2 regions of the Paenibacillus filicis genome follow, and region 1 is predicted to be linked to the other one. Evidence: riboswitches for the same ligand, from Rfam matches in the RefSeq annotation. Region 1 holds a riboswitch; the other holds the start of a gene.
The links. Region 1 has a riboswitch for thiamine pyrophosphate ahead of WMW72_RS06625 (ECF transporter S component). Riboswitches for the same ligand answer to the same signal wherever they lie in the genome.

Region 1 (15,331 bases):
CGAATGGTTTGCACAGCTCGCGAACGTATCTCCATATTCGGAAAGGGAAGAGAGGGATAAGGGTGCTTCGTCGTTTTTTCTCTTACTATCGTCCGTATAAGGGCCTCTTTATACTGGACTTCACCTGCGCAATTATTGCTGGTTTGCTGGAGCTGGCTTTTCCCTTGGCGGTTAGCAAGTTTATCGACGATCTGCTGCCGGGGCAGGACTGGAAGGTAATTGTGCTCGCGTGTCTGGGACTGCTGGCCATCTATGTGCTCAATACGGCACTGCAGTATATCGTGACGTACTGGGGGCATATGCTCGGGATCAATATCGAGACGGATATGCGCCGCAAGATGTTCGAGCATATCCAGAAGCTGTCGTTTCGCTTCTTCGATAACCACAAGACCGGCCATCTGATCGGCCGGATTACCAATGACCTCAATGACATCGGAGAGGTTGCGCATCATGGGCCGGAGGATGTATTCATTGCCATCATGACGCTGGCGGGGGCCTTCACCCTGATGGCTTACATCAATCTGGAGCTGGCGCTGCTAACCTTCATTATTATTCCGATCATGGCTTGGCTGATCATCTTCTTCGGCCGCCGGATGACCACTACATACCGCCGTTTGTTCGGCGATGTCGGCAACTTCAATGCGCGGATCGAGGATAATGTGGGCGGCATCCGCGTCGTTCAATCCTTCGCCAACGAAGCGCATGAGAAGAAGCTGTTCGCTGTCGATAACCAGAACTTCCGTCTGACCAAGCTGCTGGCCTATAAGACGATGGCCAAAAGCATCTCCGTCAGCTACATGATGATGCGGCTGATCACGGTATTCGTCATGATCTGCGGCGCCTGGTTCTTTATTCAGGGCAAGCTGGAGATGGGTGAATTTATGGCGTTCCTGCTGCTGTCCAATATTTTCTTCCGCCCGATCGAGAAGATCAATGCCGTCATCGAGAGCTACCCGAAGGGCATCGCAGGGTTCAAGCGTTATACGGAGATTATCGATACGGAGCCGGATATTGCCGATGTGCCGGATGCGGTGGAACTGAATAACGTGAAGGGAAATATCCGCTTCGAAGGCGTGACGTTCGGCTATGAGCCGGGCCGGGATATCCTGAGTCAGATCGATCTGAACATTCAGTCGGGTGAAACGATTGCCTTCGTCGGTCCGTCTGGAGCCGGTAAAACGACGATCTGCAGCCTGCTGCCACGCTTCTATGATGTCACCGGCGGTAGAATTACGGTCGACGGCCTGGATGTCCGTCAGATCAAGCTGGAATCCCTGCGCAAGCATATCGGGATAGTGCAGCAGGATGTATTCCTCTTCGCAGGAACGATTCGCGAGAATATCGCCTACGGGAACCTCAGTGCCACCGAGGAGCAAATCTGGGAGGCGGCACGCAGAGCTTCGATGGAAGATTTGATCCGCAAGCTGCCTGACGGAATGGATACGATGATCGGGGAGCGCGGGGTGAAGCTGTCCGGAGGCCAGAAGCAGCGGTTATCCATTGCCCGGATGTTCCTGAAAAATCCGCCGATCCTGATTCTGGATGAAGCGACCTCGGCGCTCGATACGGAAACAGAAGCCGCCATCCAGCAATCGCTGTCTGAGCTGTCGCAAGGGCGCACGACCTTGGTTATCGCACATCGGCTATCGACGATCCGCAATGCGGACCGGATCGTCGTCGTGAACGAGCACGGTATTGCCGAGCAGGGCAGTCACCGCGAGCTGGTAGCCGCCGGCGGTATCTACAGCAGGCTGCATAACGTCCAGACTCAGCACGCTTAGCCCAGAGCAGCCCTGGCATTTGCCGGGAACGCATCGGTTAGCTGCATAGCCGCAGAACCGTAGACGTACGGACGATACCTTCATATGACGGGCTGATGATGGCAGGGCGCAGTGCTGTCAGCCCGGCAGAGTAAGTGACATCGAACATCAGATGGAACGGCCGGATGGCTCAAAAGGCCCGGCTCCTGAGCAGGATGATTTCCTGCCGGAGAGCCGGGCCTTTTTTTTTGTGCATATCAGGGAGCGGAGGCGAGACTTGTTGAATCGTGCATGGAGGAGTTCTAGCAACTGCAGAGGCTTGTACGCTCCTTCTCTCATCCCAGTCAGTCAAGTAAGCCAGGCCCGCCGTTAGCTGCTCCGACCTGCCACCCAGCAGAGCGGCTACTCGCGGTGATGCGGACAATATTGCTTCATCAGTGCCAGCGTTTCTGCATCCATCGATGCATCCCGCCCCTCCAGCCCTGTGGTCACCTTATCCCGCTTGCTGTCCGTCAGGTTTTGGCCGAACTTGAACTTGGCCGACATCGATTCGACCCGGATGCGCACGACGGCGGTTCCGCGAAGCTGCTTGGCATAGTCGGGATCTGCCGCATCGATGGTCTCGTACCCGCCTTCCGGCTGGAGCTTGCTCATGAAAGCCCCCAGTGCGGAAGCTTTCTCCTGCAAATCCTCTACGATTTCACCGTAGCCCTTGATCAGCACCGACTTGAAGTAGGCGGTCGCGGGGCAGGCCAGCTTCGGATCGAGGAAATACGAGGGGATGATGGCGAACTCTTGCGCGACGGAGAAGGTCACACGGTTGTCCTTCTTCAGGTTGGTCATCTTCTGCCCGATCTTGCTGCCATGGAAATAGACGGCACCCTCGTGATATACGAAGTTGAGAGGGGTTAGCTCCGGCCATCCGTCCTCGGCATGTGTGCCCAGTACCCCGAAAGTCATTTCCCTCAGAAATGGCTCAATCTCCTGCTGCTCGCTGATTTCGAAGTCTACTCTACGCATGGCTGGTTCTCCAATTTCAAAGAATAAGTAAGAAATTCCGTATCCCGGATATATCCGGATTTTTCGTACAATCGCTGTGCGGTGCCGTTATCTGTACCGGTTGAGAGTTGAATAAAAGCCGCTCCCGTTGCACGGCCATGCTCTGCGGAGGCGGACAGCAGACGTCCACCGATGCCGCGTCCGCGTGCTTCTGCAGCGACGAAGAGATCGTTGAGCGTCCATACCTCTCGCATTGAAACGGAGGATAGAGTCGGATACAGCTGGGCGAAGCCAAGAAAGGATGGGCTACCGTCAGGCTGCGGCTTCTGCTCCAGCGCGAGGTAGATGACGGCCCGCTGCCGCTCCAGGTTCGTGCGCAGGAATGCTTCCGCGCCGGAGATATCCGGCTGCTGCCGGTAAAATTGGCGGTACGCATCGAATAGACGTGCTAGTCCGGCTAAGTCGTTCAGGTCCGCTTGGCGGCAAACGATAGAATCAACGGCTGACATCGGTCAAGCTCCTTTCCAAACTTAAGATATTGGAACTATAATGGATTTATTGGCCTGAGAAAAGATCCATTTATGACAGATTTGATTGTACCATTTTGTCAGACTTCATCTATTTGTAGCAATCACGAAGCCGAAGGGGCGCGAACGATGGATTTACTCATTCCTTACCATTCTTATATGCAGCGGCTGCCTACGAAACATGCCGCGCTGTACGAGGCGTTGCGCGACGCCATTATTGAGGGCAGCCTGCTCCTCGGCATGAAGCTTCCGTCGACACGCAAACTGGCGGAGCAGTACGGCCTGTCGCGCGGCACGGTCAATCAAGTATACGAGACGCTGGCTTCGGAGGGCTACATCGTCAGCGAGATCGGAAGCGGTACGACCGTCGCCTATCGCTATGCGGAGCCTGAAGCACGGGAAGCTTCCGTCCCTGACTTCCGGCTGTCCGAATGGGCCTCCCGCCTCGTGGCTCCGCCCCGTCTAGAGAGGATGTCGCCGGTAGGAGCGCTTCATGGGGTCATTGACTTTGCCAATATGAATACGGATGAAGCGCTATTCCCGCACGAAGCCTGGAACCGGTGCCTGTACGCCCAGATTCGGGCGGGTACCGATTGGAGCACGGAGCGGACCGGAGCGCAGGGGGACTACAAGCTGCGCGAGGCGATCGCGATGTACTTGCGGAGATCCCGGAGCCTGAGCGTCTCGGCCGAGCAGATCGCCGTGGTCCATGGCTCGATGCAGGCGCTCGCACTGATCGCGCAGCTGGTGCTGAATCCGGGGGAATCGGCAGTTGCCGAATCGCCGGGCTACTCGGGAATTCGCCGGGCGATCAGCACGGCGGGAGGCACCGTGGTTGAAGCGGCTTTAGATGAGTACGGGATTATACCTGCCGCATGGGATGCTCGGGCGCTCTTCGTCACGCCATCGCGGCAGTTTCCCACGGGGGCGGTGCTCAGCCTGGAGCGGCGCCAAGCGCTGCTGGCCTGGGCCGTCCGGGAGCGTGCAGTCATCGTCGAGGACGACTACGACAGCGAATTCCGCCACCGGGGGCGGAGCATCGAGCCGCTGAAGGCGCTGGATCGCGACGGGCGGGTCGTCTATGTGGGCAGCTTCACGAAGACGATGCCGCCTTCGCTGCGGATCGGTTATGTGGTGCTGCCCGACTCGCTGGTGGAGCCGTTCGTCCGTGCCCAGGCCTTGTATGAGCCATACGCGGCCAACGTGCTGGAGCAGCGGGCGCTGGCCGAATTCATGGCCAGCGGAGGCTACGAACGGCATCTGCGCCGCATGAAGCGCAGCTATGGACGCAAGTTCAGCCAGTTGGCGGACTTGCTGCAGACGGAATTATCCGCGGGCTTTGACTGGGTGCCGAGCGATGCGGGCTTGCACTTGTTCGGCTGGTGGAAGGGGAGCGAGGAGGATTATCTGTCCTATCGGTCCGCCTGTCACGAGGCAGGGGTTCTCTGGGCTGATATGGCTCCTACCGGGCATGACACCCGCAGCGGACGGCGGGGGGCTTACTTTCATTTCTCCGATCTGACGGAAGAGGAGATGAAGGACGGGGTAGGGCGGATGAGCCGGATTTTGAACGGTGGTTAATGAGGCTTTCAGTTCGCGGCGCCGTTTCCGGATTTGCCGATGCAGCAGGATTTAGTTTTGAGCTGGAGATGCGGTTGCTCAACCGCCTGCTGCAGGCTAGAATTTATGAAGAAATAGTTATCTTGAGGCCGTCCGGGCCGCAGTGCGGGCAGCAGCCGGGGCGGCTTTTTCCGTGTTTTTAACGGCAACAACAAGTGCAGAGATTTCATTCTACTATAAATTTGGTCTTGTTTGGATTCCAGTGGACTCCAACTACATGGAGCACGTAACCAAGCCTAACTTTGAAATACTATTAGAACAGACCAGACCATATAAATCATGTTAATTATGGGGTGGAACATGGGAATTAATTGATGGCAAAGCCTACAATATGTCGCCTGCACCGACCGCTATGCATCAGTTCATTGTAGGAGAGCTGCATGTTGCCCTTCGGACGTTTTTTCAGAATCGACATTGCTTGGTGTTTGTGGCTCCGTTCGATATATTTTTTAGCGAAAGCGAAGAATATGATTCGCCCGATCATATCACGCAGCCTGATCTCTCTGTGATTTGTTCGAAGGACCAACTATCGAAAAATGGCTGCCAGGGTGCTCCGGCGTTAATCATCGAAGTGCTGTCACCCTCCACGGCATTGAAGGATTTTAACGAAAAATTCAACTTGTATCAAAGCTATGGGGTACAGGAGTATTGGATCGTCGATCCGGGAAATCGGACGGTTTATGTGAATACACTGAAGGACGGAAGCTACAGTATTCGTCATTTATATATGGAGCAGGAAACGATTCAATCGATTCTATTTAAAGACCTGCAGATTCCGATCAACACGCTGTTCAGTCTGGAATAAGGAGCAGCTCTGGACAATGCCGCGTCAGCAGAGTGGCTTCTTCCCCCGCTGCTTGAGTATAATGGGAACATGAACTTGAAGGAGGGAAGCGCATGCCGCCCATTGTTAAAAATTTACTCAAAATTGCTGCCGTTGTCATCGTCGTGGTGCTTCTCTTCAAGCTCCATTGGGCGCTTGGGACGGGTGTCGTCGTCGTATCGATCGGGGTATTTGTGTTTCTAAACCGCTCTGCGCTGTATGCCCAGCGGGGCAACATGGCTTATATGAAGGGCGATCAGGCCAAGGCGCTGGAGCTACTGGAGAAGGCTAACGGGTTCAAGCGGGTCGTTCCGCAGCACCGGATCGGCTACGGATTTCTGCTGATGAAGGCCGGCAAGCCAGAGGAGGCGGAGCGGGTGTTTCAGGAGATACAGCGCCTGTCGCCTCCCCGCGAGATCCTGATGCAGGCGAGAATTAACTTGTCCACGGCCTACTGGCTCCAGGGCCGGCACAGCGAGTCTCTCGCTCTGATGGAGGAAGTGATGGGCGAGTACAAGAACACGCTGGCCTACGGGAACCTGGGTTATTTCAAGGTACTGAATGGGGATTTGGAGGAAGCTCTCGTCTTGAACCAGGAGGCGTATGAATTCAACGACAATGATGTCACGATTCTGGACAACCTGGCGCAGAACTATTACTTGCTGGGCCGGGTGGAGGAAGCCGCCGATATGTACGCCAAGGTGATGGACAAGTCCCCCAAGCATGCGGAATCGTATTATTTCTACGCGCTTACGCTGCAGAAGCTCGGGCGGCTGGAGGAGGCGCGCGAGCAGAGCGAGAAGGCCATCAGCCGCGATCTGGCGCTTGTAACTCCGCTGACCCGCGCCGATCTGGAGCGGCTGGAGGAGCAGTTGAAACAAGCGGACCCGGACCATGAATCCAGGGATGAAGGACCGCTTGCGGGAGAGTCGTCGATTGATAGAGGCTGAGAAGAGCTTTCGGTTCCTTCGGGCTATGGGAGAGAAGAGAAGCAAGTCATGGATCTTCTTATACCCATGAATATCAGCCGCGTCATGTTCGGAGAGCTAGAAAGTAAGGGGACCGTCTGGACAATCGGATGGTCCCCTTGCTTCGTGCCGGACAGTGCCCGGTCGCGATGATTAAACTTCTCTGGACCATTCCTTCAGCTTACGGTCGGATGGAAGGAAGAACGTCAGCAGTCCGATCAGCGGCAGGAAGCTGACCCAGCCCATCACAGCTTGTAGATGGAAGGTATCGGCCAGTCCACCGAGCGCCACGGCACCGAGTGCTCCGAGGCCAAAGGCCAGACCGGTAATGAGACCGGAGACGGTGCCGATTTTGCCCGGAATCAGCTCCTGCGCATAGACGACGGTCACGGAGAAGCTGGACAAGATAATAAAGCCGTTAATCAGCAAAATGATATAAGACCAGAATTCATTGGCATATGGCAGCACCATCGCCAGCGGAGCGGAGCCCAGCATGGAGAAGAAGATGATATTCCGGCGCCCGAACTTGTCAGACAGCGGCCCGCCCATGAAGGTACCCACAGCCCCGGCTGCAGCGAACAGGAAGATGTAAATCTGTGCATGCTCCAGCGTCATGGCGAACTTCTCCATCAGCTCGAACGGGAAATAAATCGTGATGCCGGCTTGGTACCAGGAACGGGCGAACACGAGGAAGATCAGCATGCAGACGGCGAAGCTGATCTGCCGCTTGCGGCTCGGGTCCATCGCCCGGGCGCCGCTCTTGCGGGCAGCGGGCGGGTTGGCGGCCAGATAACCGCTGTACCAGCGTGAGATCGCTAGCTGTACGACGATACCGATGGCAGCTACAGCGGTGAACCAGATCGCGCCGAACTGTCCGAACGGGACAAAGACGAGCGCCGTCATGATGGAGGCGAGCGATTGTCCCGAGTTGCCGCCGACCTGGAAGATCGACTGCGCCAGTCCCCGGCGGCTGCCTCCGGCCATATAGGCTACCCGAGAGCCTTCCGGGTGGAAGATCGCGGAGCCGATGCCGACCATCAGCACGGAGAGGAGCACGAGCCAGTAATTTGGAGCGATCGCGAGTCCCAGTACGCCGATGCAGGTAAAGCCCATCCCGATTGGCAGCATATAAGGTCTTGGCTTGCGGTCCGAGTACAGTCCGACGAGCGGCTGCATGACGGAGGCCGTCATGTTGAGCGCGAAGACGATAATGCCGGACTGGGTAAAGTTGAGCTGCATCGTATCCTTCAGGATCGGCAGGATGGCAGGAATGACGGCTTGAATCGTGTCATTGAACAGATGGACTAGACTGATTAAGAGCAGAATGCGAAAGACGGTCGGCTTCACATCGGTCTTCGTGGTCTGAGGCGAGGCCGGGCGGCCTGCTGCTCCGGCGGAAACGTTCATGCGGTCTGACTCCTTCCTAGGTATGCACGAGAACCGAGAGGTCTGAGCATGAGAAAAATCGCCCGGAATGCCAGAAGCAGGAGGGCTGTCGCCCGCCTGCCTCTTCCAAGCGTACTGCTGTCCCAAAGCGGGATCGATGGTGCAGCTATGAATCTTGTATAACTAGGCTAAGTGCCCATTGAATGGCGTGTCAAAGCACCGAGCGCCTCGCCCATTCTCACCTTGCTGCCGACGTTCAGATCGGAGCGGCCTTCATAGGTGCCGTTCTCCAGAAGCAGTACGACGGTAGACCCGAATTCGAAGTAAGCGAGTTCATCGCCCGCTTCTACCTTGTTCGGCAGAGGGGAGACATATTGAATCGAGCTCACATTGAGTGCTCCGACTTTTACAACCGCGATTTCACCGGCTCCGTGCTGCATGTACGTGATCAGACGCTCGTTGCGGCTAAGCACACGACGCATATGCTTTAGACCGAAGTCATTGACCGGGTACACCTTGCCAGGCACATGCTCCTTCTCGATGATTTCTCCGGCCACCGGCGTATGAATGCGGTGGTAATCCGTCGGGCTCAGGTATAGGACGTAAAAGAACCCGTTCGTATAATTGATACGGCGGGGACTGAAATTAAGCAGCTCCTCAACCGTGTAGTCCTGTCCCTTCACATTCAGCATCGTGCCTTCCCGAATCTGGCCCATCCCGGTGATCATCGCATCGACGGGGCTGACGACAATTCCGCTCGACCGGTCAATCGGACGCAAGCCGGGCTTCAGACGGCGGGTAAAAAAATCATTGAGCGAGGCATATTCCTGAACCGCTTTCTCCGCGTCCTCGATCCGGATGCCGTATGTCTTGGCAAACTGGGGAATAAAGGCGCGGCTGGCGCGGGACTTGGCAAAGGCTCCCGTGATGCGGGATACGCTTTTGCGCGACGAAAGCTCAGTTAGGAGCCGAAAAAACGTTATCTTCATAAGGGTCGGATGTCACCTATTTCTACATAATCATTGTTAGAACCTACCGATTATCTTGACACAGAACGAAGGACAAAGCAACCGCAAAACGCAGGCAAAAAAGCGGAAAGGCTCCTGGAAGGAGCCTTCATTGGATGTAGACCGCTGATTTTCGTCACATTGCCCCATTTCTTCTACTTTTTGTATTCCCCGCAGGTCATGCACGCATTCAAATTCACCTGGATCGGACTGAGGGCTCCCGACCACTTGGTACAGTGTACAGGAGTCCTGGCATGCGGGTCATACTGAACATAGGTGCAGAACCGGCAATCGGCCACTAGCCTGACGGATACAGGTATGATTTCTGGAATCGGTAACTCGCTTGGAATCATTTCTTGCATATCATGGGCCCCCCTCGGCATCGTCCATGAAGATAACGCTTTCATATTCATATAATGATCGATTTCCTTCAACTGGGAATAAAGTTATCTTATCAGACATTATCCGATAACACTAGGAATTTTTAGTAAATTTTTGATTAAGAAAACATGATATTGACATTTATTGTATTCATGTTACTATGTTTATGTCACTAGGGGAGCCTAACCGGCTGAGATTGGATCGCTAGATCCTAGACCCTCTGAACCTGATCTGGGTGATGCCAGCGTAGGGAAGTGGAGAGCGTAGATAAGAACCAGTACGTTCACTTGTGCTCACAAGCCGCTTCCGATCCGGGAGGCGGCTTTTTTGGCATAATCCGCTGGAAGAGGACCGCGATGCTGCGGCAAGCCCCATAGACAAACAAAGGAGATGAGCGACAAGATGTCAAAAGGTTTGAAGCTGACCGATATTCTGGTCACGATCGTGATTGCCGTCGTATTCGGGATTATATACCGGGTATGGGGCGATGTGTACAATGTGTTCAAGGTGCCGGGCATTCCGCTGGAACAGTTGATTTACGGCATGTGGTACATGGCGGCGACGGTCGCTTTCCTCATTATCCGCAAGCCTGGAGTTGCCCTGCTCGCTGAGGTTGCTGCTGCCTTGTTCGAGATGCTGCTAGGGTCCCACTATAGCGTAGCCTCGCTGACTTACGGCATCGTGCAGGGATTATGCGCGGAGCTGACATTCGCGGCCTTCCGCTACCGCAATCATTCGCTGGTTGTCGCCGGTCTCGCGGGCATCGCGTCGGGACTGGGCGCACTCGTGATGGATATCTTCGGCAATTATTTAATGGAATACTCGCCATGGCTCGTCGTTCAATATGTGCTGTACCGGTTCGTCGGGGCCTTCCTGATCTGCGGTACCCTGGCCTACGGGCTGGTCAAGGCGCTGGAGAAGACCGGTGTGACGCAGCTCGTCCGGCCCGTCAGTCAGGATGATCTGGATGCGCTCGGCAAGTAAGCCGGAGATGGCGGAGCGGATGATGGAAGCCTCCGTGTGGATAACCGGGCTGCGGTTAAAATTTCCCGGAAGCTCAGGATTATGGTTCGATAGGCTGTCGCTGGCGGTGCGGCCGGGGGAGAAGGTGCTGCTGCTCGGTCCGAGCGGCTGCGGCAAGTCGACCCTGCTGCAGGTGCTGGCGGGACTCATTCCGTCGGTCATCGAGATACCGATGAAGTCGGAGGATGCCGGGCGGCCCGACTCCTGGGGGTATTTATTCCAGGACCCGGATGCGCAGTTCTGCATGCCTTATGTCGACGAGGAGCTAGCATTCGTGCTGGAAAATCTGTGCGTCGCCCGCGGGGAGATGGATGAGCGGATTGACCAGCTACTGGAGCGGGTCGGTCTCGGCAAGGACTTGCGTCATGCGCCGATCGCTTCGCTGTCCGGCGGCATGAAGCAGCGGCTCGCGATGGCTTCGCTGCTGGCTCTGGAGCCCGATGTGTGGTTTCTGGATGAGCCGTCATCGCTGCTTGACCCGGAAGGCACCCGAGAGATTTGGGATACGGTTAAGCGGATAACTTCGGACAAGACAGTGCTCATCGTGGAGCATAAGATTGATGAAATCGTAGATTTCGTGGATCGGGTGGTGCTGTTCGATGCGTCCGGATGCATCATCGCGGATGGAGAGCCAGACCGGGTATTCCGGGAGCATAGGCGTGACCTGCAGAGCTTCGGCATCTGGTATCCGGGCGTCTGGGAAGATTATGCAGATGGAAGCTTGCGGGCAGAGGGTGGAGAGCTCCTCTACCGTCTGCCTGCTACGGCCGGACTTCCACCCGAGCGGACGGGAGAGCCGCTTGTTTCGCTGAAGGCGTTCACCGGCTATCACGGCAAGGAGAAGAAGCTGGAGGCTTCCCATGCCAGCATATGGCCCGGAGAATGGATCGCCGTCGTCGGAGAGAATGGAGCGGGTAAAAGCACGCTGCTATCGTCCCTGATGCAGCTGATTCCCACCAAGGGGGAATATTGGCTCGAAGGAAAACAAGTCCAGGGACTGGACGATGTCGTCCGCAAGGCGGCTTACGTGTTCCAGAACCCGGAGCTGCAATTTATAGGAAGCAGCGTGTTCGAGGAAGTGGCCTATAATTTCCGGAGGGACGGCGAGCCGGAAGAGGCGGTGCTGGCGAGGACGGCCGAGCTGCTGGACAGCTTCGGGCTGGCTGCGCAGCGCGGACAGCATCCTTATCAGCTGTCGCTGGGCCAGAAGCGCCGCTTGTCGGTGGCGGCGGCCACGGTAAAGGCGCAGCGGCTGCTGCTGCTTGATGAGCCGACATTCGGCCAGGATGCGGCGAATACGTTTGCCTTGCTGGAGAAGCTGGAGGCCTGGAGGCAGCATGACAAGATGACCATCGTGATGGTGACGCATGATGAGGACATCGTCCGGCGCTTCGCTACGCGAGTGTGGGAGGTCAAGAACGGCCTCCTTACCGCGGATGCCGAGGGGTGGGCCTTGAGCAGCGGATTGCTCCAGGACCATGAGGATGCGCTGCATGCAGCAGAAGGAGCTGGCCGCCATGCTGGATAAGCTGACCGGACGAACCACCTGGCTGCACCGGGTGAATCCGAGCTTCAAGCTGCTGCTGTCGATAGCCGCCTTCCTGGTCGTGCTGTTTACGCATAACATCAATATATTGATCCATGTCACGTGGATGTACACCGTGCTGCTGTTCACGTCCAGCGGGCAGCCGACCCGGCGTCTGCTGCTCATCCTGTTGCCGTTCATCCTGTTGTTCGTATCGTCAGGCGCGTCCATGGTGCTGTTCGGGACGGGAGAGACGACCTGGTTCCGTTATGGACCGGTTCATATCACCGAGGAGAGCTTCTTCCGCGGCATGCACCTGGGCCTCAAGACGGTCGATACGGCGCTTGTCGGTTTGCTGCTGGCGCTCACGACGAACCCGGTGCTGCTGTTCTACTCGCTGATGCAGCAGCTGAAGCTGCCGGCCAAGTACGCCTACAGCTTCATGGCGGCCATCCGCCTGATCGGCTTGTCTGCGGCGGAATACAGGACCCTGCGCGCGGCCTACCTCGTCCGCGGCGTGAAGACGCCTCGCGGGCTGCGTGGCTTCGCCCAATCGGTCCAGCGGTATGCGATCCCGCTGCTGGCGCAGAGCATCCGGCGCGCCCAGCGCATCGCCGTGGCCATGGAAGCCAAGCGCTTTGCCGCGTCGGCTGCGCGGACCTACTACTACCGCGTCGGCTGGTCGGCCAGCGACGCCTTGCTCGCAGCGGTGCTGCTGGGCATCTGGGCCTGCGCCTGGTGGTTCGCTGCGCAGCTGCCGCATTTTAGCATCACGGATGTTCGCTAGAGCTGGCTTGGGCATAAGACTACGCCGGATGAAAGCTTCACTAGGCTTCATTCAATGGGCAAGCTTGACTCATACCATGATCAATACTTATTCTAAGGAGGAGTTTTCTTATGATTACAGCGACAACCTTTTCGGCAGAGCTGAGAGAAGCGGTACGGGACAGCTGGGAGGCCAGCTTCCGCCATCCGTTCGTGCAAGGGATCGCAGACGGCACGCTGCCGCTCGACAGCTTCCGGCATTACGTGCTCAATGACGCCTACTATTTGTCCCAGTTCGCCCGGGTACAGGCGCTCGGAGCGGCCAAGGCGCATGACCTGCCGACGGTAAGCCGGATGGCGGTTCATGCCCAGAGCACTTATGAGGCTGAGCTATCGCTGCACGAGAAGTTCTCCAAGCTGCTCGGCATCACGGAGGAAGAGCGGGAGGCGTTCGAGCCGGCCCCGACCTCCTATGCCTACAGCTCCCATATGCTGCGCGCCGCCTACAGCGGCTCGCTGGGCGACATCATCGCCGCGATCCTGCCCTGCTACTGGCTGTACTACGAGATCGGCGAACAGCTGCAGCACTGCACGCCGGAGGAGCCGATCTACCGCGAGTGGATCGCGGCATACGGCGGCGATTGGTTCCGCGTGCTGGTGGAGGAGCAGATCAACCGCCTGAACGAACTGGCGGCACAGGCGGGGGAAGCCGACCGGGCGCGGATGCGCCAGCATTTTATCCTCAGCAGCCGGTACGAGTACATGTTCTGGGATATGGCGTATAGAAAGGAAGCTTGGCCGGTACTATAGGCAGCCAGAGGCATCATCCTAAGTCATCATAAGTTCATACGATAAGAAACGATAAGCGAGCGGGGCTGTTCCGGTAGACGGAGCGGCCCTTTTTTGCGCGCAAGAATATGCCAATTATTCGCAGTGGACGTTTGTCGGTGCAACACCACGACTGTGCGCTTGTTCACGACTCCTTCACAATCGGTGTGATCCACATCATAGAGCCGGCCGGCCCGCTCCCCCTACAATGAGGACATCAAGCACTAGCCCTTACGAAGGGGGAGGAGTAAACGATGGCAAAGCTGCAAGATACGGAACGGCACGTCGAAAAACCGGCCCAAGAAACCCGGAACGAGCCGGTGCTGAAGGGAGCTTTCGCTTCGGTCATGCTGCTGGGACTGTTTCTGGTGATCAGCTGGGTAGGCGTATTTCTGTTGTTTTTGGCGAGGGGTTAGAACGATGAAACCGATGGGTCGGAGGAGTTGACAAGCGCATGCATATTCACCGCTTAGAAAAATATTGGCTGATCTTTGGCGTTTCCATGCTGATCGTGTTCCTGTCCGTGGTGGGCGTAGGCGCGTTCTCACTGGGGATGGAGCCGCCGGGCGGGCACCGGCATACCGTGGACCCGTCAAGACTGGCGGAGACGCCGCCGTTCGATAAGCCGGGGCTCAAGCAGGTCGGGGAGAAGGAGTACGAGGCGAACCTGATCGCCTTCGCGTTCGGCTTTACGCCGGATAAGCTGGAAATTCCGCTCGGTGCCAAGGTTCACTTCAGCGTGACCAGCCAGGATGTCGTGCACGGGATGCAGGTCAACGGGACGACGATCAATATGATGGTCATTCCGGGCGAAGTGAACCACATGACTTATACGTTCGACAAGCCGGGTGAGTACCTGGTGCTCTGTAACGAATATTGCGGAGCGGCACATGAAGTGATGATGATGAAAATCATCGTGAAATAGGCGGAAGCCATCGGAACCGGAAAGGGTGTACGACTGATGCTAAAGGAAATCCAAAGCTTTGACCGGCGCGATGCGTCGCTGGTGCTGGCCCATATTCTGTTCGCGTTCTTCGCCTTGTTCATGGGCGGCGTCGCCGGCGTGCTGCAGGGTCTGGTTCGCGGGGGCATGGTGACGCTGCCGATGGGGATCGGCTACTACCAGCTGCTGACGGCGCATGGCGTGCTGATGGCGCTGATCTTTACGACGTATTTCATCATCGGCTTTATTTACTCCGGCGTCGCCCGGACCCTCGGCGGACGGCTGCTGCCGATCGCGCGCAATCTGGGATGGCTCGGCTTCGCACTGATGACGTTCGGTACGCTGCTGGCTACCGTGCTCATCCTGCTCAATAAAGCGACCGTACTGTATACGTTCTACGCTCCGCTCAAGGCGGACCCCTGGTTCTACGTATCGCTGGTGTTCGTCGTCGTCGGGAGCTGGATGAGCGGCATCGGGGTATTTCTGAACTACCGTTACTGGAAACGGACGAATCCGGGTCAAACGACACCGCTGTTCACCTTCATGGCGGTGGTCACGATGCTGATGTGGATCATCGCGACGCTAGGCGTAGCCATCGAGGTGCTGTTCCAGCTTATCCCCTGGTCATTCGGCTGGGTGGAGACGGTCAATGTGACGCTGTCGCGGACGCTCTTCTGGTATTTCGGCCATCCGCTCGTCTACTTCTGGCTGCTGCCTGCCTACATGTGCTGGTACGTGGTCATTCCGAAGGTCATCGGCGGCAAAATGTTCAGCGA
Region 2 (15,331 bases), on a different contig from region 1:
CTGGGCGTATTTGCGATAGGCGGGAATATGCTTGAATTGATAGGCGAACAGCTGCAGCGCCAGCTCATTGAACCTGGCGTCAGCTTCACTCGCTCTTCCTTCCCGATCCGGAGCCTCCGCGTAGGCTTCTATATCCGAAAACCGTCCGATGTACGTCAGTACCTGATCGGCCAAATCTCTTGATTCCGGTCTCATTGCGTTCTCATCCTTTCTGTACGCTTGCTTATCCGTTTTCCGGTTACTTCTTCGTTTGCTCTCCTGTAGGCAGCAATTCATTGGTCACGGCGTCCTTCAGACTGAGCTCCTTCTGAATCAGGCCGAGCTTCTTGTACAGATCGGCCCCCTGCTGGAGCAAAGCGGCATCCAGCGTGCCAAGCGGTTGCCCGCCTGGCGTCTGTGCCGAGGCATTGCGGAGCCTGATGATTTGTTCATTGCGCTTCTTATCCTGCCCGTCGATGGCCTTGGCGACCGCCACCTCAGCCGCCGCTTCCGGCTGTTCGTTCATCCACTGGGCACTGCGCTTGTAGACGTCGAGGAAGCTGCGCAGCAGCTCCTTCTTCTGGGCAAAGGTTTCCTCGGTCACAACAAATACGTCGCTCGGCACGTTCAGCGAATCGGCGACGCGCAGCTCGTTCACCTCGCCCAGTCCCTTCAGCTTCGCATCAGCCAGCCCCGTATCCGTAGCGGCCGTCGCGTCCACCTGTCCCTGAATCAACGGAGCAAAGTTGGACACGCCGGTCTCGATGATCGTCACGTCCTTTTCCGTCAGACCGGCCTCGTGGAGCAGCACCAGCAGATTATGCCGTGTTCCGCTCGCCAGACTGTAGACGCCGATCTTCTTCCCCTTCAAATCCTTGGGCTCACGAATCCCTTTATCCTTGAGGGATACGACATTGAACACATTCTGCGGATAAATATTGTAGATGACACGCAGCTTCTCACCCTTCTCCAGCGCAAAATAGAGCGAGCCCGGATCGGTGAAGGCGATGTCCGCCTGCTTGGTGAGAATATTCTTGATCGCATCGCCGCCTCCGGCACCCGGTACGAAGCTGAACTCGATACCTTTTTCCTTAAACCAGCCTTGGGTTTCAGCCTGATACAGATTGGTTTGCTCGGCGATCGGCTTGCTCCAGCTGGCCATGACCAGCTTTTGAATCGGTCCCGTAGCTGGAGAAGCAGCCCCTGTATTTCCTTTAACCGATTCTGAAGCCCCGCTCCCAGCCCCGCAGGCTGACAACAGCAGACTCCCGGCTAGTAATAGTGAAGCAGTCATTGTCCATGATGTCTTATTCATCTGTCTTTCTCCTTCTTGTAAGGTCTCAGCTTGATTCTCTCTATGATCAGCACCAATTGGTACAGTCCCATCCCAAGCACGGTGAGCAGCAGCAGGACGGCGAACATGAGCGGCGTGTCCATCATGCCCTGAGAAGCGATCAGGAGCGCCCCAAGCCCCTTGCTCCCCCCGATAAACTCTCCGACAACCGCACCTACGACGGCCAGCACGACCGCTACCCGCACGCCGGCCAGCATCCCCGGCAATCCTGCCGGCAGCTTCAGGCGGAGCAAGGTCTGCCAGCGGGAAGCGCCTAGCACCCGAAATAGCTCCTGCTTCAACGGATCGACATACTGAATAGCTGTAACCGTACTCTCCAGCAGCGGGAAAAATGCAATCAAGGCGGTAATGACGACCTTCGGCGTCGTGCCAAAGCCGAACCAGATCATAAACAGCGGGGCCAGCGCGAGCTTGGGCACCGCCTGGCTGGCAATCACATAAGGAGACAGCAGCCTCCTCAGCCAGCTCCACTCGCCCATACCTACGCCAATGAGCAAGCCCAGCGCCCCTCCCAGCAGCAGCCCGAGCACAATCTCCAGCACCGTCTGCGCAATATGCGGGATAAAGTATCCGCTGCCCAGCCCTTTTCCCAGGGCGGCAGCTACTACTGAGGGCGCAGGGAGTACGAGCGTAGACACCCCGCTGACGCGTACGCCCAGTTCCCAGAGCAGCAGAAGCGCTGCAAACAGGACGAGTGCTCCCCAACCGCCTCGGCTGCCAGATTTGTTCCCCGCAGAACGGTCCGGGGGCGACTTGAGGCTTTGCGGGTCTTGGGGCGACTGGCGGTCTGGTAAAGGCTGCCGGCCTCGCGTCGTTTGCGAGCTTGGCTCATCTTGCGGGCCTTGCGTCGCTTGCGAGCTTGGCTCATCTTGCGGGTCTCGCGTCGCTTGCGAGCTTGGCTCATCTTGCGGGCCAGGACTGCCAAGTGAGCTTTGATCAATTTGTTCGCTTTGACCGTCTTGAGAGCCTTCCGTTCGGTCAGCCCTTCTGTCGGTTCTCCGATTATTCACCTTGGCCTCCCGCCTTCCATCGTCTGACGCAGCATCAGGCACAGCTGATTGAACGGTTCTTCATAACGCAGCTTGTAATGCCTGTGCGAGGGAAGCGGCACCTGGGTATCCACAGCCACTCCTCCATCCTGCAGCATGACGACCCGATCCGATACATACACCGCCTCCGCGATGTCGTGTGTGATGAACAGCACCGTCATGCTCCCGGATGCACAGAGCTGCAGCAGCTCCTCCTGCAGTTCCTCGCGCGTCAACGCATCCAGCGCGGCGAACGGCTCGTCCAGCAACAGCAGCGTCGGCTCACGCATCAGCGCACGCGCCAGCGCTACGCGGCTCTGCTGTCCTCCGGATAACTGACCGGGGAACTTGTCCGCGTGGCCCGCAAGTCCCATCCGCTCCAGACGAGCATCGGCGGCTTCCCGATCCGCCGCCGTAGGCTTGCCATGCAGCGTAACCGGGAGCAGTACATTATCCCGCACCGTGAGCCATTCCAGCAGCGTCGGAGCCTGAAATACCATGCCGATACGCTCATGGGGCTTCGTCACGGGACGGCCCGCAATCCGCACTTGCCCTTCGGCAGGCACGAGCAGGCCAGCCGCCATCTTCAACAGCGTCGTCTTGCCGCAGCCGCTTCGGCCGAGCAAGGACACAAACTCGCCTTCATCCACCTGCAAGCTCAAGTCGCTCAGCACAGGTTGTCCATCGCTCCCATTACCGTACGTATGTGAAATATGCTCAAAGTCCAAATAGGACATCTTACTTCTCTCCTTACTATCAACTTGCAAAAAAACACACCCCGCCCTAAGCAAAGTGTGTTTGATTCACCTCTCCCTACGCTGGCATGACCCAACAGGTTCAAATGGTTAACGGCAGATTGGCCGTACTCTCAGCCCGGTTCCCCCCGGACTCCCATGGTACATATTCAGTTTCTTGTTCCTTCTATGATACGCCATCTGTTCTTATCCGGTCAAGGAGAAGGCATTCCAGGGTGGCTCTACAAGATCATGTACGCTCCCCATTACTTGCCGGGAGCAATATCCGTACAGACTACGCCTACATCGGAAGCATTGATAGCAAAAGCATTGCCGCCTTGTCCTCTCTCCCTCCCTATGAAGGATGCTTCCAGTTAATGCAGACTTACTAGAGACGGAGTCGGCTACCATCACCGAGGAAAAATAAAAAACCTCAAAGGTAAAATACCTCTAAGGTCAATAGAATCGTAATCAGATCAAGCCAAATCGATTAAACTATCGAGTAGGAACTTCTACGATTTGGTTAGGATCATGCCGTTGTAGATCGGGATTAAAGCTCCCTCCCCAAGACCTCGCCCCCCCCCAGGTCCATAGGGTACCGTCCCGTTTTAAAACAAGGGAAAAGAACGGCCCCCTGTAAACAGACACAGCATCCTTCAATCCAGGGACAGGTGACGGGTCAATCGGTTTTACATCTAAGTAATTATCGCTATAAAGCCCTCCCCATTGCCATACGGTCCCATCGTCTTTGAGTGCAATAAAGTCACCGATCTCTACAACATTCGTTAATCCCTTAATCTGGAAAGGTTCCACAGGTTTTTTATCCCATTTTCCACTTGCGAGTGCAGCTCTTTCTTCACTGGTCAGATTGCCATACTCACTCCATCCCCACACGGTACCATCTGATTTCAGTACATGGAAGTTGTTGCCGTTGGATAGTTTCCACACATTGGTGAACCCTTTTATTTTTTTCACTTGAATAGGATAAGGGTCGGACCCCTCAGGATCTATCCATGTCTTGGGCCCTCCTAATCCAAACCCTGCCCAAGGAGCGGGAGTCACCGTTTCCTCCGGCCAGCTTCCTAATGAAACTGTCCCGTCGTCATGAAGGAGTACGAGTTCTCGGTTTGCCACGCAAATATCTCGAATAGAATACAACTCGGGAACTTGTAAGACACTTGCTTTAAACTCTCTTTTTCTTCCTTCATGCTGTGAATAAACCCAAGTCCAGACGCGTCCTTCTTCATCGAGTGCTGCAGAGAATCCAGATATATCCGTTGCTACTTTCTTAATACGGCTCAATCCCGGAATCTGGATGGGTTCTTTAATTGAGAAAAACCATGTATTTTCATTTTTATAATCACGCAAATACGTCCAAACCGTGCCGTCGTCCTTAACGGCATAAACATCGCTTCCATGCGAAATATCCACTACATGGTCGAATCCCTTTATTTTTGTAGGCTTACGCTCCCCCATCAACCAGGCTTGGCCGTATTCATCCACATAACTAAAATCCGAGTATCCCGATAAAAGCGGCCTTTGTTTGGCAGAGGCTTCAACTGTATGAAATGGAGAAGTAAGAAGTATAGCTGCCAAACCACTAAAGATCATTTTTTTGCTGCGAAGAAATAGCATGATTCAACATTCTCCTTTAGATGAAAGATGAAAAAAGGCATGATTATGACCTATATGGAACTTCAACCGGAAGCTGACCGTCATGAAGACCCGTTTCAAAGTTTAAGCTGGCTCCCCATCTTCTCATCTTCCCCCAAGTCCAAAGCGTCCCGTCTTTTTTCATGGCGACGCTATAGTCCTGGGCAGCCCAGATCGTCTGGACATCACTTATCGCCTGAAACGGGGTGGGCCTGACCGGCTTATCGAATCCTTGAAAAATATTAATGTGAATTCCACCCCATTGCCAGACCGTCCCGTCCTCGCTTAATGCAAGGTTATGATAAGCTCCCGAGCTGACCTCTTTAATTTTGGAGAGACCTTGAATCTGAATAGGCTCCGGCACTTGTTTACCTAGATAACCTAGAGTAGTGGAATAGGTTTCTTGCCCTTCATCCAGAGACCCTGTCAATGCGCCATCTCCATTAGGGCCCCATCCCCAAACCGTACCATCCTCTTTAATAACCAAATGATGCCTTCCTTGTCCTGTACCTAATTTTGCAACATGAGTAAGATTTGGAACCTGATGGAACCTTACTTCAGCACCTTGTAATTCGTTCCAGTCCATCCCATAATTGTACTTTCCTTGCAAGACTGTCCCGTCTTCCTTAAGAGCAATCAACGTCCCAACGGTGACTTGGATATCTACGATCTTCTTCAAATCAGGAACTGCTTGTATTTTTGCATCAAAGGCAAGCTTTGGCTGACCGAGTTTCGTACTATTCCATACCCATACCCTCCCGTCTCGATCCAGCGCGGCCGAATATGCATTATCCGTCGACACCTTTGTAATGTTCTTGAGGACAGGAAGCTGAATAGGCTTGGTGATTGAAAAATACCACGTATTCTCCGCTTCGTAATCCCGGGCATACATCCATACACTGCCATCGTCTTTTACCGTGTAGATGTCTCCTCCGTGTGAAATATCCACAACATGATTCATCCCTGGAATTTTCGTTGGTTTGCGCTCGCCAAGCAGCCAAGCTTGCCCATCTTCATCCAAAAAGCTAAAATTATCCCCGGAAGAAGATATTTTAGGGATCGGTTTGTTGATTTTTTCGACGGTAGCAGCAGATACCATGGTGTATGAAATGGAGCACGACAGTAAGATGGACAAAGTCATCGTTGCCAAACGTTTCTTTCTCTTGAACAGCATTGGGTCTCAACTCTCCCTCCTTCGCTTTGTCAGCGAAACATAATAGGTATGAATCATCATACAATAGACTCAAAATTTTCCAATTTGTTGCACTTTATACTTAAATTTTATTTTTTGATTAAATTTCTATCTCAAGCAATGCTTCTATCCGTACTTGGGATATAACAAAAAGCCGCCCCATCCGCCGCTGCCTGAGACAACGGAGATGAACCGGCTTCTGCCTTATTGAAAGATAACGAACTTTAGGTTCTGCTTTTTTAAGTATTGAATAATACCAGGCAGCGCTTCCACCGTCGCTGCTTTTTCGTGCATGACATAGATCCCCTTGGACGGGTCGTGGTCTTTGAAATACTGGATGAGGTCTTCGGCCTTCTTCCCTACGGTCCAATCCATAGGGTCTCTGTTCCAGAGCACCATTTTCATACGTAAGGATTTCGTGGTGTCCAGCAGATTTTTGTTCAAGGAGCCATATGGCGGACGAAATAACGTGACCGGCATATGAACGAGCGGCTCCAGCAACTCGTTCGTTTGACTCAGGTCCTTTTTCTGCTCAGCCGATCCGACTGTCGCTAGATTCTTATGGCTCCAGGAATGACTGCCAATGGACATGTTATGCTCCCTCGCATAAGTAACCATATCCTGACGATGACGGGCATTCTCCCCGATAAAGAAGAATGTTGCGCCTACTCCATGCTCCACCAGAATATCTACGATCTGCCGCGTGTACGTTGAGGGTCCGTCGTCAAAGGTCAGCGCCACGTACCCCTCAGGCAGGCTGGTCACTTTATCTCCTTCTTCAATGACAACCACTTCCGCTTCCTCCGCAATATGCGAAGGCGCGCTGGGCTTGATCGCATCATCCGAATCGGCAGATGCCGGAAGAACTGGATTGAATTCGACTTTCAAGGAGGCTAGCTCTGCCGGGATAGGGGCTCCGTTACCGGTACCGGTAACGGCTTGTTCGGACCCGTTACTCGGCCCTGCCGTCAAAACCCCTTCTTCCTTGTCGATGGCCAGCCATGTTGCCAGCATCAAAATCACAACGAAGCCAATCATGCCAAGCCCATGCCTCTTGCTTGCCTTCCAACGCTGGCTACGCACTCTCACTGCGACAGGTTGTTCAGATAACGAAGGCACTTGTCCCACTGATGCGACCATGACCGTCCTGTTCTCTTTGATCTCCGTCAATCGTTCTTTATAAAGAACAGAACAGACGAAATAAAAAGTCTGGCTAATGATGCCGCGGGTTACAACCAGCGAAGTATAGTGTTTTTGTTGAAAAGGGTCCCACCTTGTAAATGGCGATAACCGCACCCTTCCCGAACCGCTCAAATCCAATACTGCGAGCTGCTTGTATGTATATTCGTCTATTTCGATCTCGCATCGGGCATAGCCCTCATCCCGGGTAACACCTAATTCCAGCTTATAGCAGGTTGAATCTTGCTTCAGCGCCAGCAGCTCTATCATACAGACCGTATAGGTCTGGGTGGACATGACCGGTTTAGCTATTTCCGTTCCCATCTTCATTCCGCGCTCTTATCGTTTCCAAGGGGGAAGACATCCGTGTCGTGAAGTCTTGGATCATGGAAAGCAGATAGGCTTTTTCCTCTCGCTGCGCTTCGAACTTCTGCATCAGATGGGCATGCTCAATCGCGAGCTTCCCGTTCTTCTCCTCGAGCTCGTTGATCTTCCTGCTTTTCTCAAGCTGTGCTTCATTATGCTTATGCAGCAAGCTGCTATACTTCTGCTGCTCCAGATCAATGACATTTTTCAATTCTTCAATTTCAGTCGTCATGCCGTTTTGAATATCCCGGCAATCCTCCAGCATCTGATCATACTTCAGATTCTTCTCTGTCAGCTTTTGCTCTAGATCCAGAATGCTTTTCTCGCGTTCTTCGACCACTCGCCCCATGTTCTTCAGGTCGCGCGACAATCTGTCTATATTTCCATTCGCATGCATCAGGCGGTCCTGATGCTCATAGATACTCATATCCGAATGCTGCTTAGCCTGAATAAGCTGATCCACAGCAAAAAGCAAATCCAGGGACTTCTTATCCAGATTGGCCTTGCTTATGGACAGAATAACAGGTTGCTGCTCTGTTCCGTATATTGGCTCTTCCTCAGTCCCTGCTTGATGCACGATCCTTTCTTCTGGTTCCTGCTTCGATTCTCGATCCTTTGCATCCTTCCATATTGCAAAAGGAGATCGCATGCCGTGCCCACCACCCTCAAAAATGTCAAAGTTTGTCGCTCTATAGCTCCATTATAGAGGAAACACGAAAGGAAGTACGTGGGTCTTTATATCCAAGTGTTAAATGAATAACAATGACCTAAGTCCTAAAAACCAAGTATAGTCCCGATCCAGCCTTGTTTAAGCTACTCCTTAGGCTTTGACAACAGCCTCTCCGGCTGAAAATTTAAGGATTCGGTACAAAAAAACTTCCTCCTTGCAAGCGGCCAGGAGGAAGTAGCAAGTAAGTATATATGGTTTGAAATTCTACTAAGGTTGTATTTTGTAATGGACTCAGCTTTCCATCTGAATGAGCCGATTGAGCTCTTCATCCGAGATCCCGGTTACTTTTCGGATCATATCCCGGCTGATGCCTTCCCTCAACATGTTTAAGGCTACCTCGGCTTTACCTTCTGCTTTACCTTCTGCTTTGCCCTCCTCACGGCCTTCCGCTCTTCCCTCAGCAAGCAAACTGTTCAGCTCAATTAGCGCATGCTCGCGCGCCTCATACAGCCGGAGCGTCTCCTGATCGCTGCTTAGCCATTCGAGCTTCTCTTCTGTCTTTCGAATCTCGGGATCCATTCGCATCAGCTCCTTCAATTGGGCTTCCGGCAGCTTCTCGTCGAGAAATAGCAGCCAGCGGTGAAGAGGATCGTTTAAGTCCTTGGATGCTACCGCAAACTTGGGGTATTCGATGAAATGCAGTTCCATCGCATCGGTTAACAAATATTTGGGCTCTTGATCTTCATAAAAACGAAACGAACTATGGAAACGTTCAAATTCAAATAACTTAAAGTCCAAAATATTGATCGTTACCGTTCGCTTAAGGTCCTCATACCTGCCACCTGCTTTAATCGAGCTTACATAAAGCTTGCTGGCATAAAACAACGTACGACGAGCCATATTACGCTGGTTGGTCAGCTGAATTTCAATATCAATCTGAACACCCTCCACCGTCTCCGCTCTAACATCAAGCCGGCCTGTCTTGTCATCAATCAGTTGCTTGTCTAGTTGCTTGTTCTCGATGACGGTTAAGTCAGCAATACGTGACGAAGCCTTCAGCCCCAGTATGGCATTCAATAGTGCGATCAAGCTGCTCTTGGATTCAGGCTCCCCGAACAGGCGCTGAAAGATAAAGTCGTTTTTCGGTTTCAACCGTCTAATCGTCATCGTATCACCCGCCACAGATCTTTTACTTCCAGTATACCACAACGCCAAAGAACCCGCCGCAAGGCAGGTTCTTCAGAGTAACACCTATTATTTGCCCAATTGGTGGATCGGATGGCCCAGCGCGCCTTCGGCGGCGTCCATCGTGATCTCGCCCAGTGTTGGGTGAGCGTGGATGGTCAATGCGATATCCTCGAGGGTAGCGCCCATCTCGATCGCCAGCGTCAGCTCGGCGATCAGGTTGGAGGCTTCTGCACCGACGACGAATCCGCCGACCAAGAGGCCGGTATCCTTGTCGCCGACGAGCTTCACGAAGCCTTCATTCGCGTTCATCGATTGAGCACGGCCATTCGCCGCGTAAGGGAACTTACCGATCGTGACGTTGATGCCCTTCGCTTTGGCTTCAGCCTCGCTCAGACCAACGCCTGCGATCTCAGGATCCGCGAAGACGACAGCAGGGATGACCTTGTAATCGACAACGCTAGGCAGTCCTGCGATAGCTTCGGCAGCTACCTTCGCTTCATAGGAAGCTTTGTGAGCCAGAGCCGGACCTGCGACGATGTCGCCGATCGCATAGATATGCGGTACGTTCGTTTGGCATTGCTCGTTAACCTTGATCAGGCCGCGCTCGCCAACTTCGACGCCAGCCAGCTCCAAGGACAGCTCTCCATCGGTGTTAGGACGGCGTCCGACCGTAACCAGCACATAGTCGGCGGTTACTTTCTTCTCTTCGCCCTTCACCGTGTAAGTAACCGTTACGTCGTCGGCAGTTTTCTCGCAAGATTGAGCGAGAGCTTCCGTGACGATGTCGACGCCCAGCTTCTTCAGATTGCGCTCGACCAGCTTGGTCAATTCCTTCTCGAAGCCTGGCAGGACGAAGTCGGAGCCTTCCAGCACCGTTACTTTCGAACCCAGCTTCGCATAGGTTTGACCCAGCTCAATGCCGATATAGCCGCCACCGATGACGATCAGGCTCTTAGGCACTTCTTGCAGGGACAGCGCTTCGGTCGAGGACAGAATGCGGCCGCCGTAAGGGAATGCCTTCAGCTCGATCGGGCGGGAGCCAGTCGCGATGATGCAGTGCTCGAACTTGTAGCGTGCTGTTTCGTTATCATTAAAGACGCGAGCTTCGTGATCGTTGATGAACAGTGCTTCGCCGTTGAAATACTGAATTTTGTTACCTTTCAGCAGCATGTTGACACCGCCGGTTTGCTTCTTAACGATGCCGTCTTTCCAAGCTTGTACTTTGCTGAAATCAAGCTTTACATTTTCAGCCGTAATCCCGAGCGCTTCGGAGTGGCTAACCACTTCATAATGATGCGCAGCGGAAATCAAAGCCTTGGAAGGAATGCAGCCGCGGTTCAAGCATACTCCGCCGACTTCTTCCTTATCCACAACAAGTACGCTTTTACCCAACTGAGCAGCGCGGATGGCTGCTACATAACCGCCGGGACCAGCACCAATGACCAATACGTCAATCTCAACAGATGCGTCACCTACTACCATAGCGGATTACACCTCCATGACAAGCAGCTCTGGATCGGAGAGCAGTTGTTTGATATAGTTCATAAAGTTTTGCGCCGTAGCGCCGTCGATAATGCGGTGGTCGAAGCTGAGCGACAGAGCCATAACAGGAGCAATCACAATCTCGCCGTTCTTGACGACCGGCTTCTCGGAGATGCGGCCCGTACCCAGGATCGCAACTTCAGGGAAGTTAATGATCGGCGTGAAGAACATGCCGCCTGCGGAACCGATATTCGTAATCGTCAGCGTGGAGCCTCTCAGCTCGGCGCCGGACAGCTTGCCGTCGCGGCCGCGAGTCGCCAGGTCCTTGATCGCGGAAGCGATCGTCCAGATGTTCTTGCGATCCGCATCTTGAATCACAGGCACGATCAGACCGTTGTCCGTATCGGTAGCGATCCCGATGTGGTAGTACTTCTTGTACACGATCTCTTGCTTCTCTTCGTCGATCATCGCGTTCAGAGCCGGGAATTGGCGTGCTGCCGCAACCAAAGCCTTGACGATGAATGGCAGATAAGTCAGCTTGACGCCCTTCTTCTCAGCGACAGGCTTGGCTTTCTCACGAAGCGCAACCAGACGCGTCACGTCGACTTCGTCCATCAGGGTAACGTGAGGAGCGGTATACGCGCTCTTGACCATCGCATTGGCGATTGCCTTGCGGATGCCCTTGAGCGGCACGCGCTCTTCTTCACGGTCGCCGCTGACAGCGCCAGCTGCGGAAGAAGCTGCCGGTGCGGACGAAGACTTCGCCGCTTCTGCTGCCGGAGCCGCGCTGTCAGCTGCTGGAGCTGCCGCTGCGCCGCCGCCTGCTGCAAAGCCAAGCACATCTTCCTTGGTCACGCGGCCGTTTTTGCCGGTAGCCGTGACCTGGGCGATGTTGACACCCTTCTCGCGTGCCAGCTTGCGCACGCTAGGAGTTGCCAGCACACTGCCCGCGGACGAAGCCTGGGCGGAAGCACCTGCTGCAGGAGCAGAGCCTGCGAGCGGTGTGTCGATCTTGGAAGCCGCCACATTGGCTGCTACTGCACTGCCAACAGGCTCAACGCCGCTAACGTCAGCGCCGCCCTTAGCTGCATCCTTCTCAACCGCTTCGGTTGCACTTGCTGCAGGAGCATCGCCATGACCATGCGCTTGCTGAGGGATTTCGCCGACTACATCGATGACGGCGATGACGTCGCCAATCGTACATACTGTACCTTCGGCAACCTTCAGCTCCACAATCTTGCCTTCAACCGGGGAAGGAACTTCCACAGTCGATTTATCGTTTTGTACGTCCATCAGGATCGTTTCATCATTTACAGTGTCGCCAGGCTTGACGTGCCACTTGACGATTTCGCCCTCGTGGATGCCTTCGCCGAGCTCCGGAAACCGATATTCAAAAGTTGCCATCGAACACTCACCATCCTTGTCGCTTCGTCAAATTAAAAATCAAGCACTTGGTTCAAGCCAGCTACGATTCTCGCCGGATTCGGCAGCCATTGATCCTCGACTTGGGCAAAAGGATATACCGTATCTGGAGGAGCTACGCGCAGCACTGGCGCTTCCAGGTGAAGGATCGCTTTCTCGTTGATCTGAGCGATGACTTCAGCCGCGATACCCGAAGTTTTTTGCGCTTCCTGCACGATGATCGCGCGGTTAGTTTTCTTGATCGACTCGACGATCGTGTCGATATCGAGCGGAATCAGCGTACGCAGGTCGATAACCTCGACTTTGGCGCCGCGTGTTTTTTCGATCTCTTCCGCCGCCTTCAGCGAGGTGTGAACCATCGCGCCGTACGTGATGATCGTAGCGTCGGAGCCTTCGCGGACCACGTTCGCTTTGCCGATCGGCACCGTGTACTCGCCTTCCGGTACTTCAGCACGGAACGAACGGTACAAGTTCAAATGCTCCATGAAGAATACCGGATCGTTGTCGCGGATCGCGGAGATCAGCAGACCTTTCGCATCGTAAGGGTTCGAAGGCACGACAACCTTGATCCCAGGCGTTTGCACCATCAGACCCTCGAGGGAGTCGGTATGCAGCTCAGCAGCCTTAACGCCACCGCCGAAAGGTGTACGGATCGTGATCGGAGCCTGGTAACGGCCGCCGGAACGGTAACGCAGACGCGCCGCTTGAACCGCGATCTGGTCGAAGGCTTCATAGATGAAGCCGATGAATTGAATCTCCATGATCGGACGGAAGCCTTGAGTAGCCATCCCGACCGCCATACCGCCGATTGCGGATTCCGCCAGCGGCGTATCGAATACGCGCTCTTCACCGAATTCGCCTTGCAGGCCTTCCGTTGCACGGAATACGCCTCCGACCTTACCAACGTCCTCTCCGAAAATGACGACGTTCGGGTCGCGCTGCAGCTCGACGCGCATTGCGTCTTTTATCGCTTGAATCATTGTCATTTGAGCCATGGCTGATGTTCCTCTCCTTTACGCTTACGCTAAGTAACCCGCTTTTTGCTCTTCCAGATGCTGAGGCGTCGTCTCGAACATGCTGTCGATCAGACCCGGCACTGTCATTTTTTCCGTTGTTTCCGCCTTCTTGATTTGCTCGGCAACCGTGTTTTTCGCATCCTCAACGACAGCTGCTTCCTCTTCCTCAGTCCAGAGGCCTTTGCTTACCAGATACGTGCGGAAACGGTTCAGCGGATCCTTTTGCTCCCATTCAGCCGTTTCTTCCTTCGTGCGGTACTTGGAAGGGTCATCGCCGGACATCGAGTGCGGCAGGTAACGGTAAGTGATCGCTTCGATCAATGTCGCGCCCTCGCCGTTGCGTCCGCGCTCAGCCGCGTCCTGCACAGCCTTGACGACAGCCAGCACGTCCATGCCGTCTACCTGTACGCCCGTGATGCCTGCAGATACTGCTTTATGAGCAACGGACAAAGCAGCCGTTTGCTTCTCGAAAGGCGTCGTGATCGCATAGCCATTGTTTTGAACAACGAAGATGGATCCCAGCTTGAACGCTCCTGCGAAGTTCAGTGCTTCGTAGAAATCGCCCTCGGACGAACCGCCGTCGCCGGTATAAGTGATCGAGACACGCTTCTCGCCGCGCTTCTTGAATGCCATTGCCACGCCCATCGCGTGCAGGTATTGCGCGCCGATAATGATTTGCGGCATCAATACGTGTACATCCTCAGGAATCTGTCCGCCATGCTGATGTCCGCGTGAATACAGAAACGCTTGGTACATAGGCAGGCCATGCCATACGATTTGCGGCATATCGCGATAGCCCGGGCAAATGAAATCATCTTTATTCAGTGCGAACTCACTGCCGATCATGGTTGCTTCTTGTCCGGACACCGGCGCGTAGAAGCCAAGACGTCCTTGACGGGTCAGGTTAACGGCACGTTGATCCCAAGTGCGCGTGAACACCATGCGGCGCATCAGCTCGCGCAATTGATCATCGGTTAAATTCGGCATTTCCTCCGGATTGACGATTTGGCCGTCTGTCGAAAGAACGCTTAGCGGCTTTACTTCTTGTACGCCAACAATATGCGGCTTACTCATTAAAAGTCACCTCTTACGGTTAGTTGGGTAGTGGAAAAGATACAGGTCTGCAAGAAAGATGCAATGAACAAAAACACACTTTCTGTTATAGTAGTATTATAAACCTGTTTTTGTGAATAACACAAGAACTATCTAGATAAATAAGTTCTTCCTGCTGCATATGAACTATAACAGTTTCATAAAATGAGTATTACAGGGCATTAAAATTTACAAAACTATTATAATACAACCGGAGGTGTCCCCTGCATGGATCAGGACTTATATTACAAAAGAACGATTGTCAAGGAGCTCGTCCCGTCAGCTTCCCTCGGGGAAACGAGGGCTCTGCGGATTTACTTGCCGCCCGGCTACAATGAGCTATTGTCCTACCCTGTCGTATATTGTCAGGATGGGGAAGATTTTTTCAATTTCGGGCGCATCGCGACCACGATGAACAGGCTGATCTATGATGAAAATGTGGAGCCTGCCATCATCGTCGGGGTAGACGTGGATAAGAGCATCCGCACCAGCGAATACTCGCCGGACGGAGAGCGGTTTGCCGCCTACTGCCGCTTTTTCGCGGAGGAGCTCATACCGTTCGTTGAGGATCATTACCCGGTAAGGCGCGAATCGAACGCACGGATTTTGGCCGGGGACTCGCTGGGCGGAACGGTTTCGCTGCATCTTGCCTTAGATTATCCTAGCCTATTTACGCAGGTAATATCCTTGTCGGGTGCTTTTTTGCTGTCCACCCAGGAGCGGCTCGGCATGGAGAGCGATCTGTCCTGGCTGCAGCTTCTGATGGTCATCGGATTGGACGAAAAAGAGGTCAAAACCGAGCGGGGCACTTTTGACTTTGTGGAGGCGAACCGGATCAGCAAACAGCTCCTCACGGAGAGGAGCTGTTCGGTCATCTATGAAGAGAAGCCTGGCAAGCATGTATGGGGCTTCTGGCAGCAAGAGCTGCCCTGGATGCTAAAGCGCTTCTTGTGAGAAGCCGTAGCGCTCGCGCATC

Region 2: linked by a shared signal. The riboswitch ahead of WMW72_RS26335 (ABC transporter ATP-binding protein) and the one ahead of WMW72_RS06625 (ECF transporter S component) in region 1 are both predicted to bind thiamine pyrophosphate.

Annotation. Positions count from the first base shown of each region.
Region 1 is NZ_JBBPCC010000003.1:66,590-81,920, reverse strand. It holds gene WMW72_RS06675 (ABC transporter ATP-binding protein) at 63-1,781, shown strand; gene WMW72_RS06670 (pyridoxamine 5'-phosphate oxidase family protein) at 2,163-2,780, opposite strand; gene WMW72_RS06665 (GNAT family N-acetyltransferase) at 2,768-3,268, opposite strand; gene pdxR (MocR-like pyridoxine biosynthesis transcription factor PdxR) at 3,416-4,867, shown strand; gene WMW72_RS06655 (hypothetical protein) at 4,867-5,049, shown strand; gene WMW72_RS06650 (Uma2 family endonuclease) at 5,259-5,711, shown strand; gene WMW72_RS06645 (tetratricopeptide repeat protein) at 5,804-6,679, shown strand; gene WMW72_RS06640 (MFS transporter) at 6,851-8,104, opposite strand; gene asd (archaetidylserine decarboxylase) at 8,272-9,072, opposite strand; gene WMW72_RS06630 (hypothetical protein) at 9,246-9,452, opposite strand; TPP riboswitch at 9,636-9,741, shown strand; gene WMW72_RS06625 (ECF transporter S component) at 9,874-10,455, shown strand; gene WMW72_RS06620 (ABC transporter ATP-binding protein) at 10,478-12,022, shown strand; gene WMW72_RS06615 (energy-coupling factor transporter transmembrane component T family protein) at 11,988-12,806, shown strand; gene tenA (thiaminase II) at 12,917-13,594, shown strand; gene WMW72_RS06605 (cytochrome c oxidase subunit 2A) at 13,867-14,028, shown strand; gene WMW72_RS06600 (cytochrome c oxidase subunit II) at 14,067-14,537, shown strand; gene WMW72_RS06595 (b(o/a)3-type cytochrome-c oxidase subunit 1) at 14,574-15,331, shown strand, end outside.
Region 2 is NZ_JBBPCC010000021.1:36,949-52,279, forward strand. It holds gene WMW72_RS26320 (LuxE/PaaK family acyltransferase) at 1-195, opposite strand, end outside; gene WMW72_RS26325 (ABC transporter substrate-binding protein) at 239-1,294, opposite strand; gene WMW72_RS26330 (ABC transporter permease) at 1,291-2,343, opposite strand; gene WMW72_RS26335 (ABC transporter ATP-binding protein) at 2,340-3,098, opposite strand; TPP riboswitch at 3,153-3,266, opposite strand; gene WMW72_RS26340 (RCC1 domain-containing protein) at 3,591-4,730, opposite strand; gene WMW72_RS26345 (RCC1 domain-containing protein) at 4,774-5,922, opposite strand; gene WMW72_RS26350 (polysaccharide deacetylase family protein) at 6,145-7,443, opposite strand; gene WMW72_RS26355 (hypothetical protein) at 7,424-8,062, opposite strand; gene WMW72_RS26360 (Rpn family recombination-promoting nuclease/putative transposase) at 8,447-9,322, opposite strand; gene lpdA (dihydrolipoyl dehydrogenase) at 9,410-10,825, opposite strand; gene WMW72_RS26370 (dihydrolipoamide acetyltransferase family protein) at 10,832-12,229, opposite strand; gene WMW72_RS26375 (alpha-ketoacid dehydrogenase subunit beta) at 12,262-13,242, opposite strand; gene pdhA (pyruvate dehydrogenase (acetyl-transferring) E1 component subunit alpha) at 13,267-14,337, opposite strand; gene WMW72_RS26385 (alpha/beta hydrolase) at 14,584-15,309, shown strand; gene WMW72_RS26390 (lipoate--protein ligase family protein) at 15,292-15,331, opposite strand, start outside.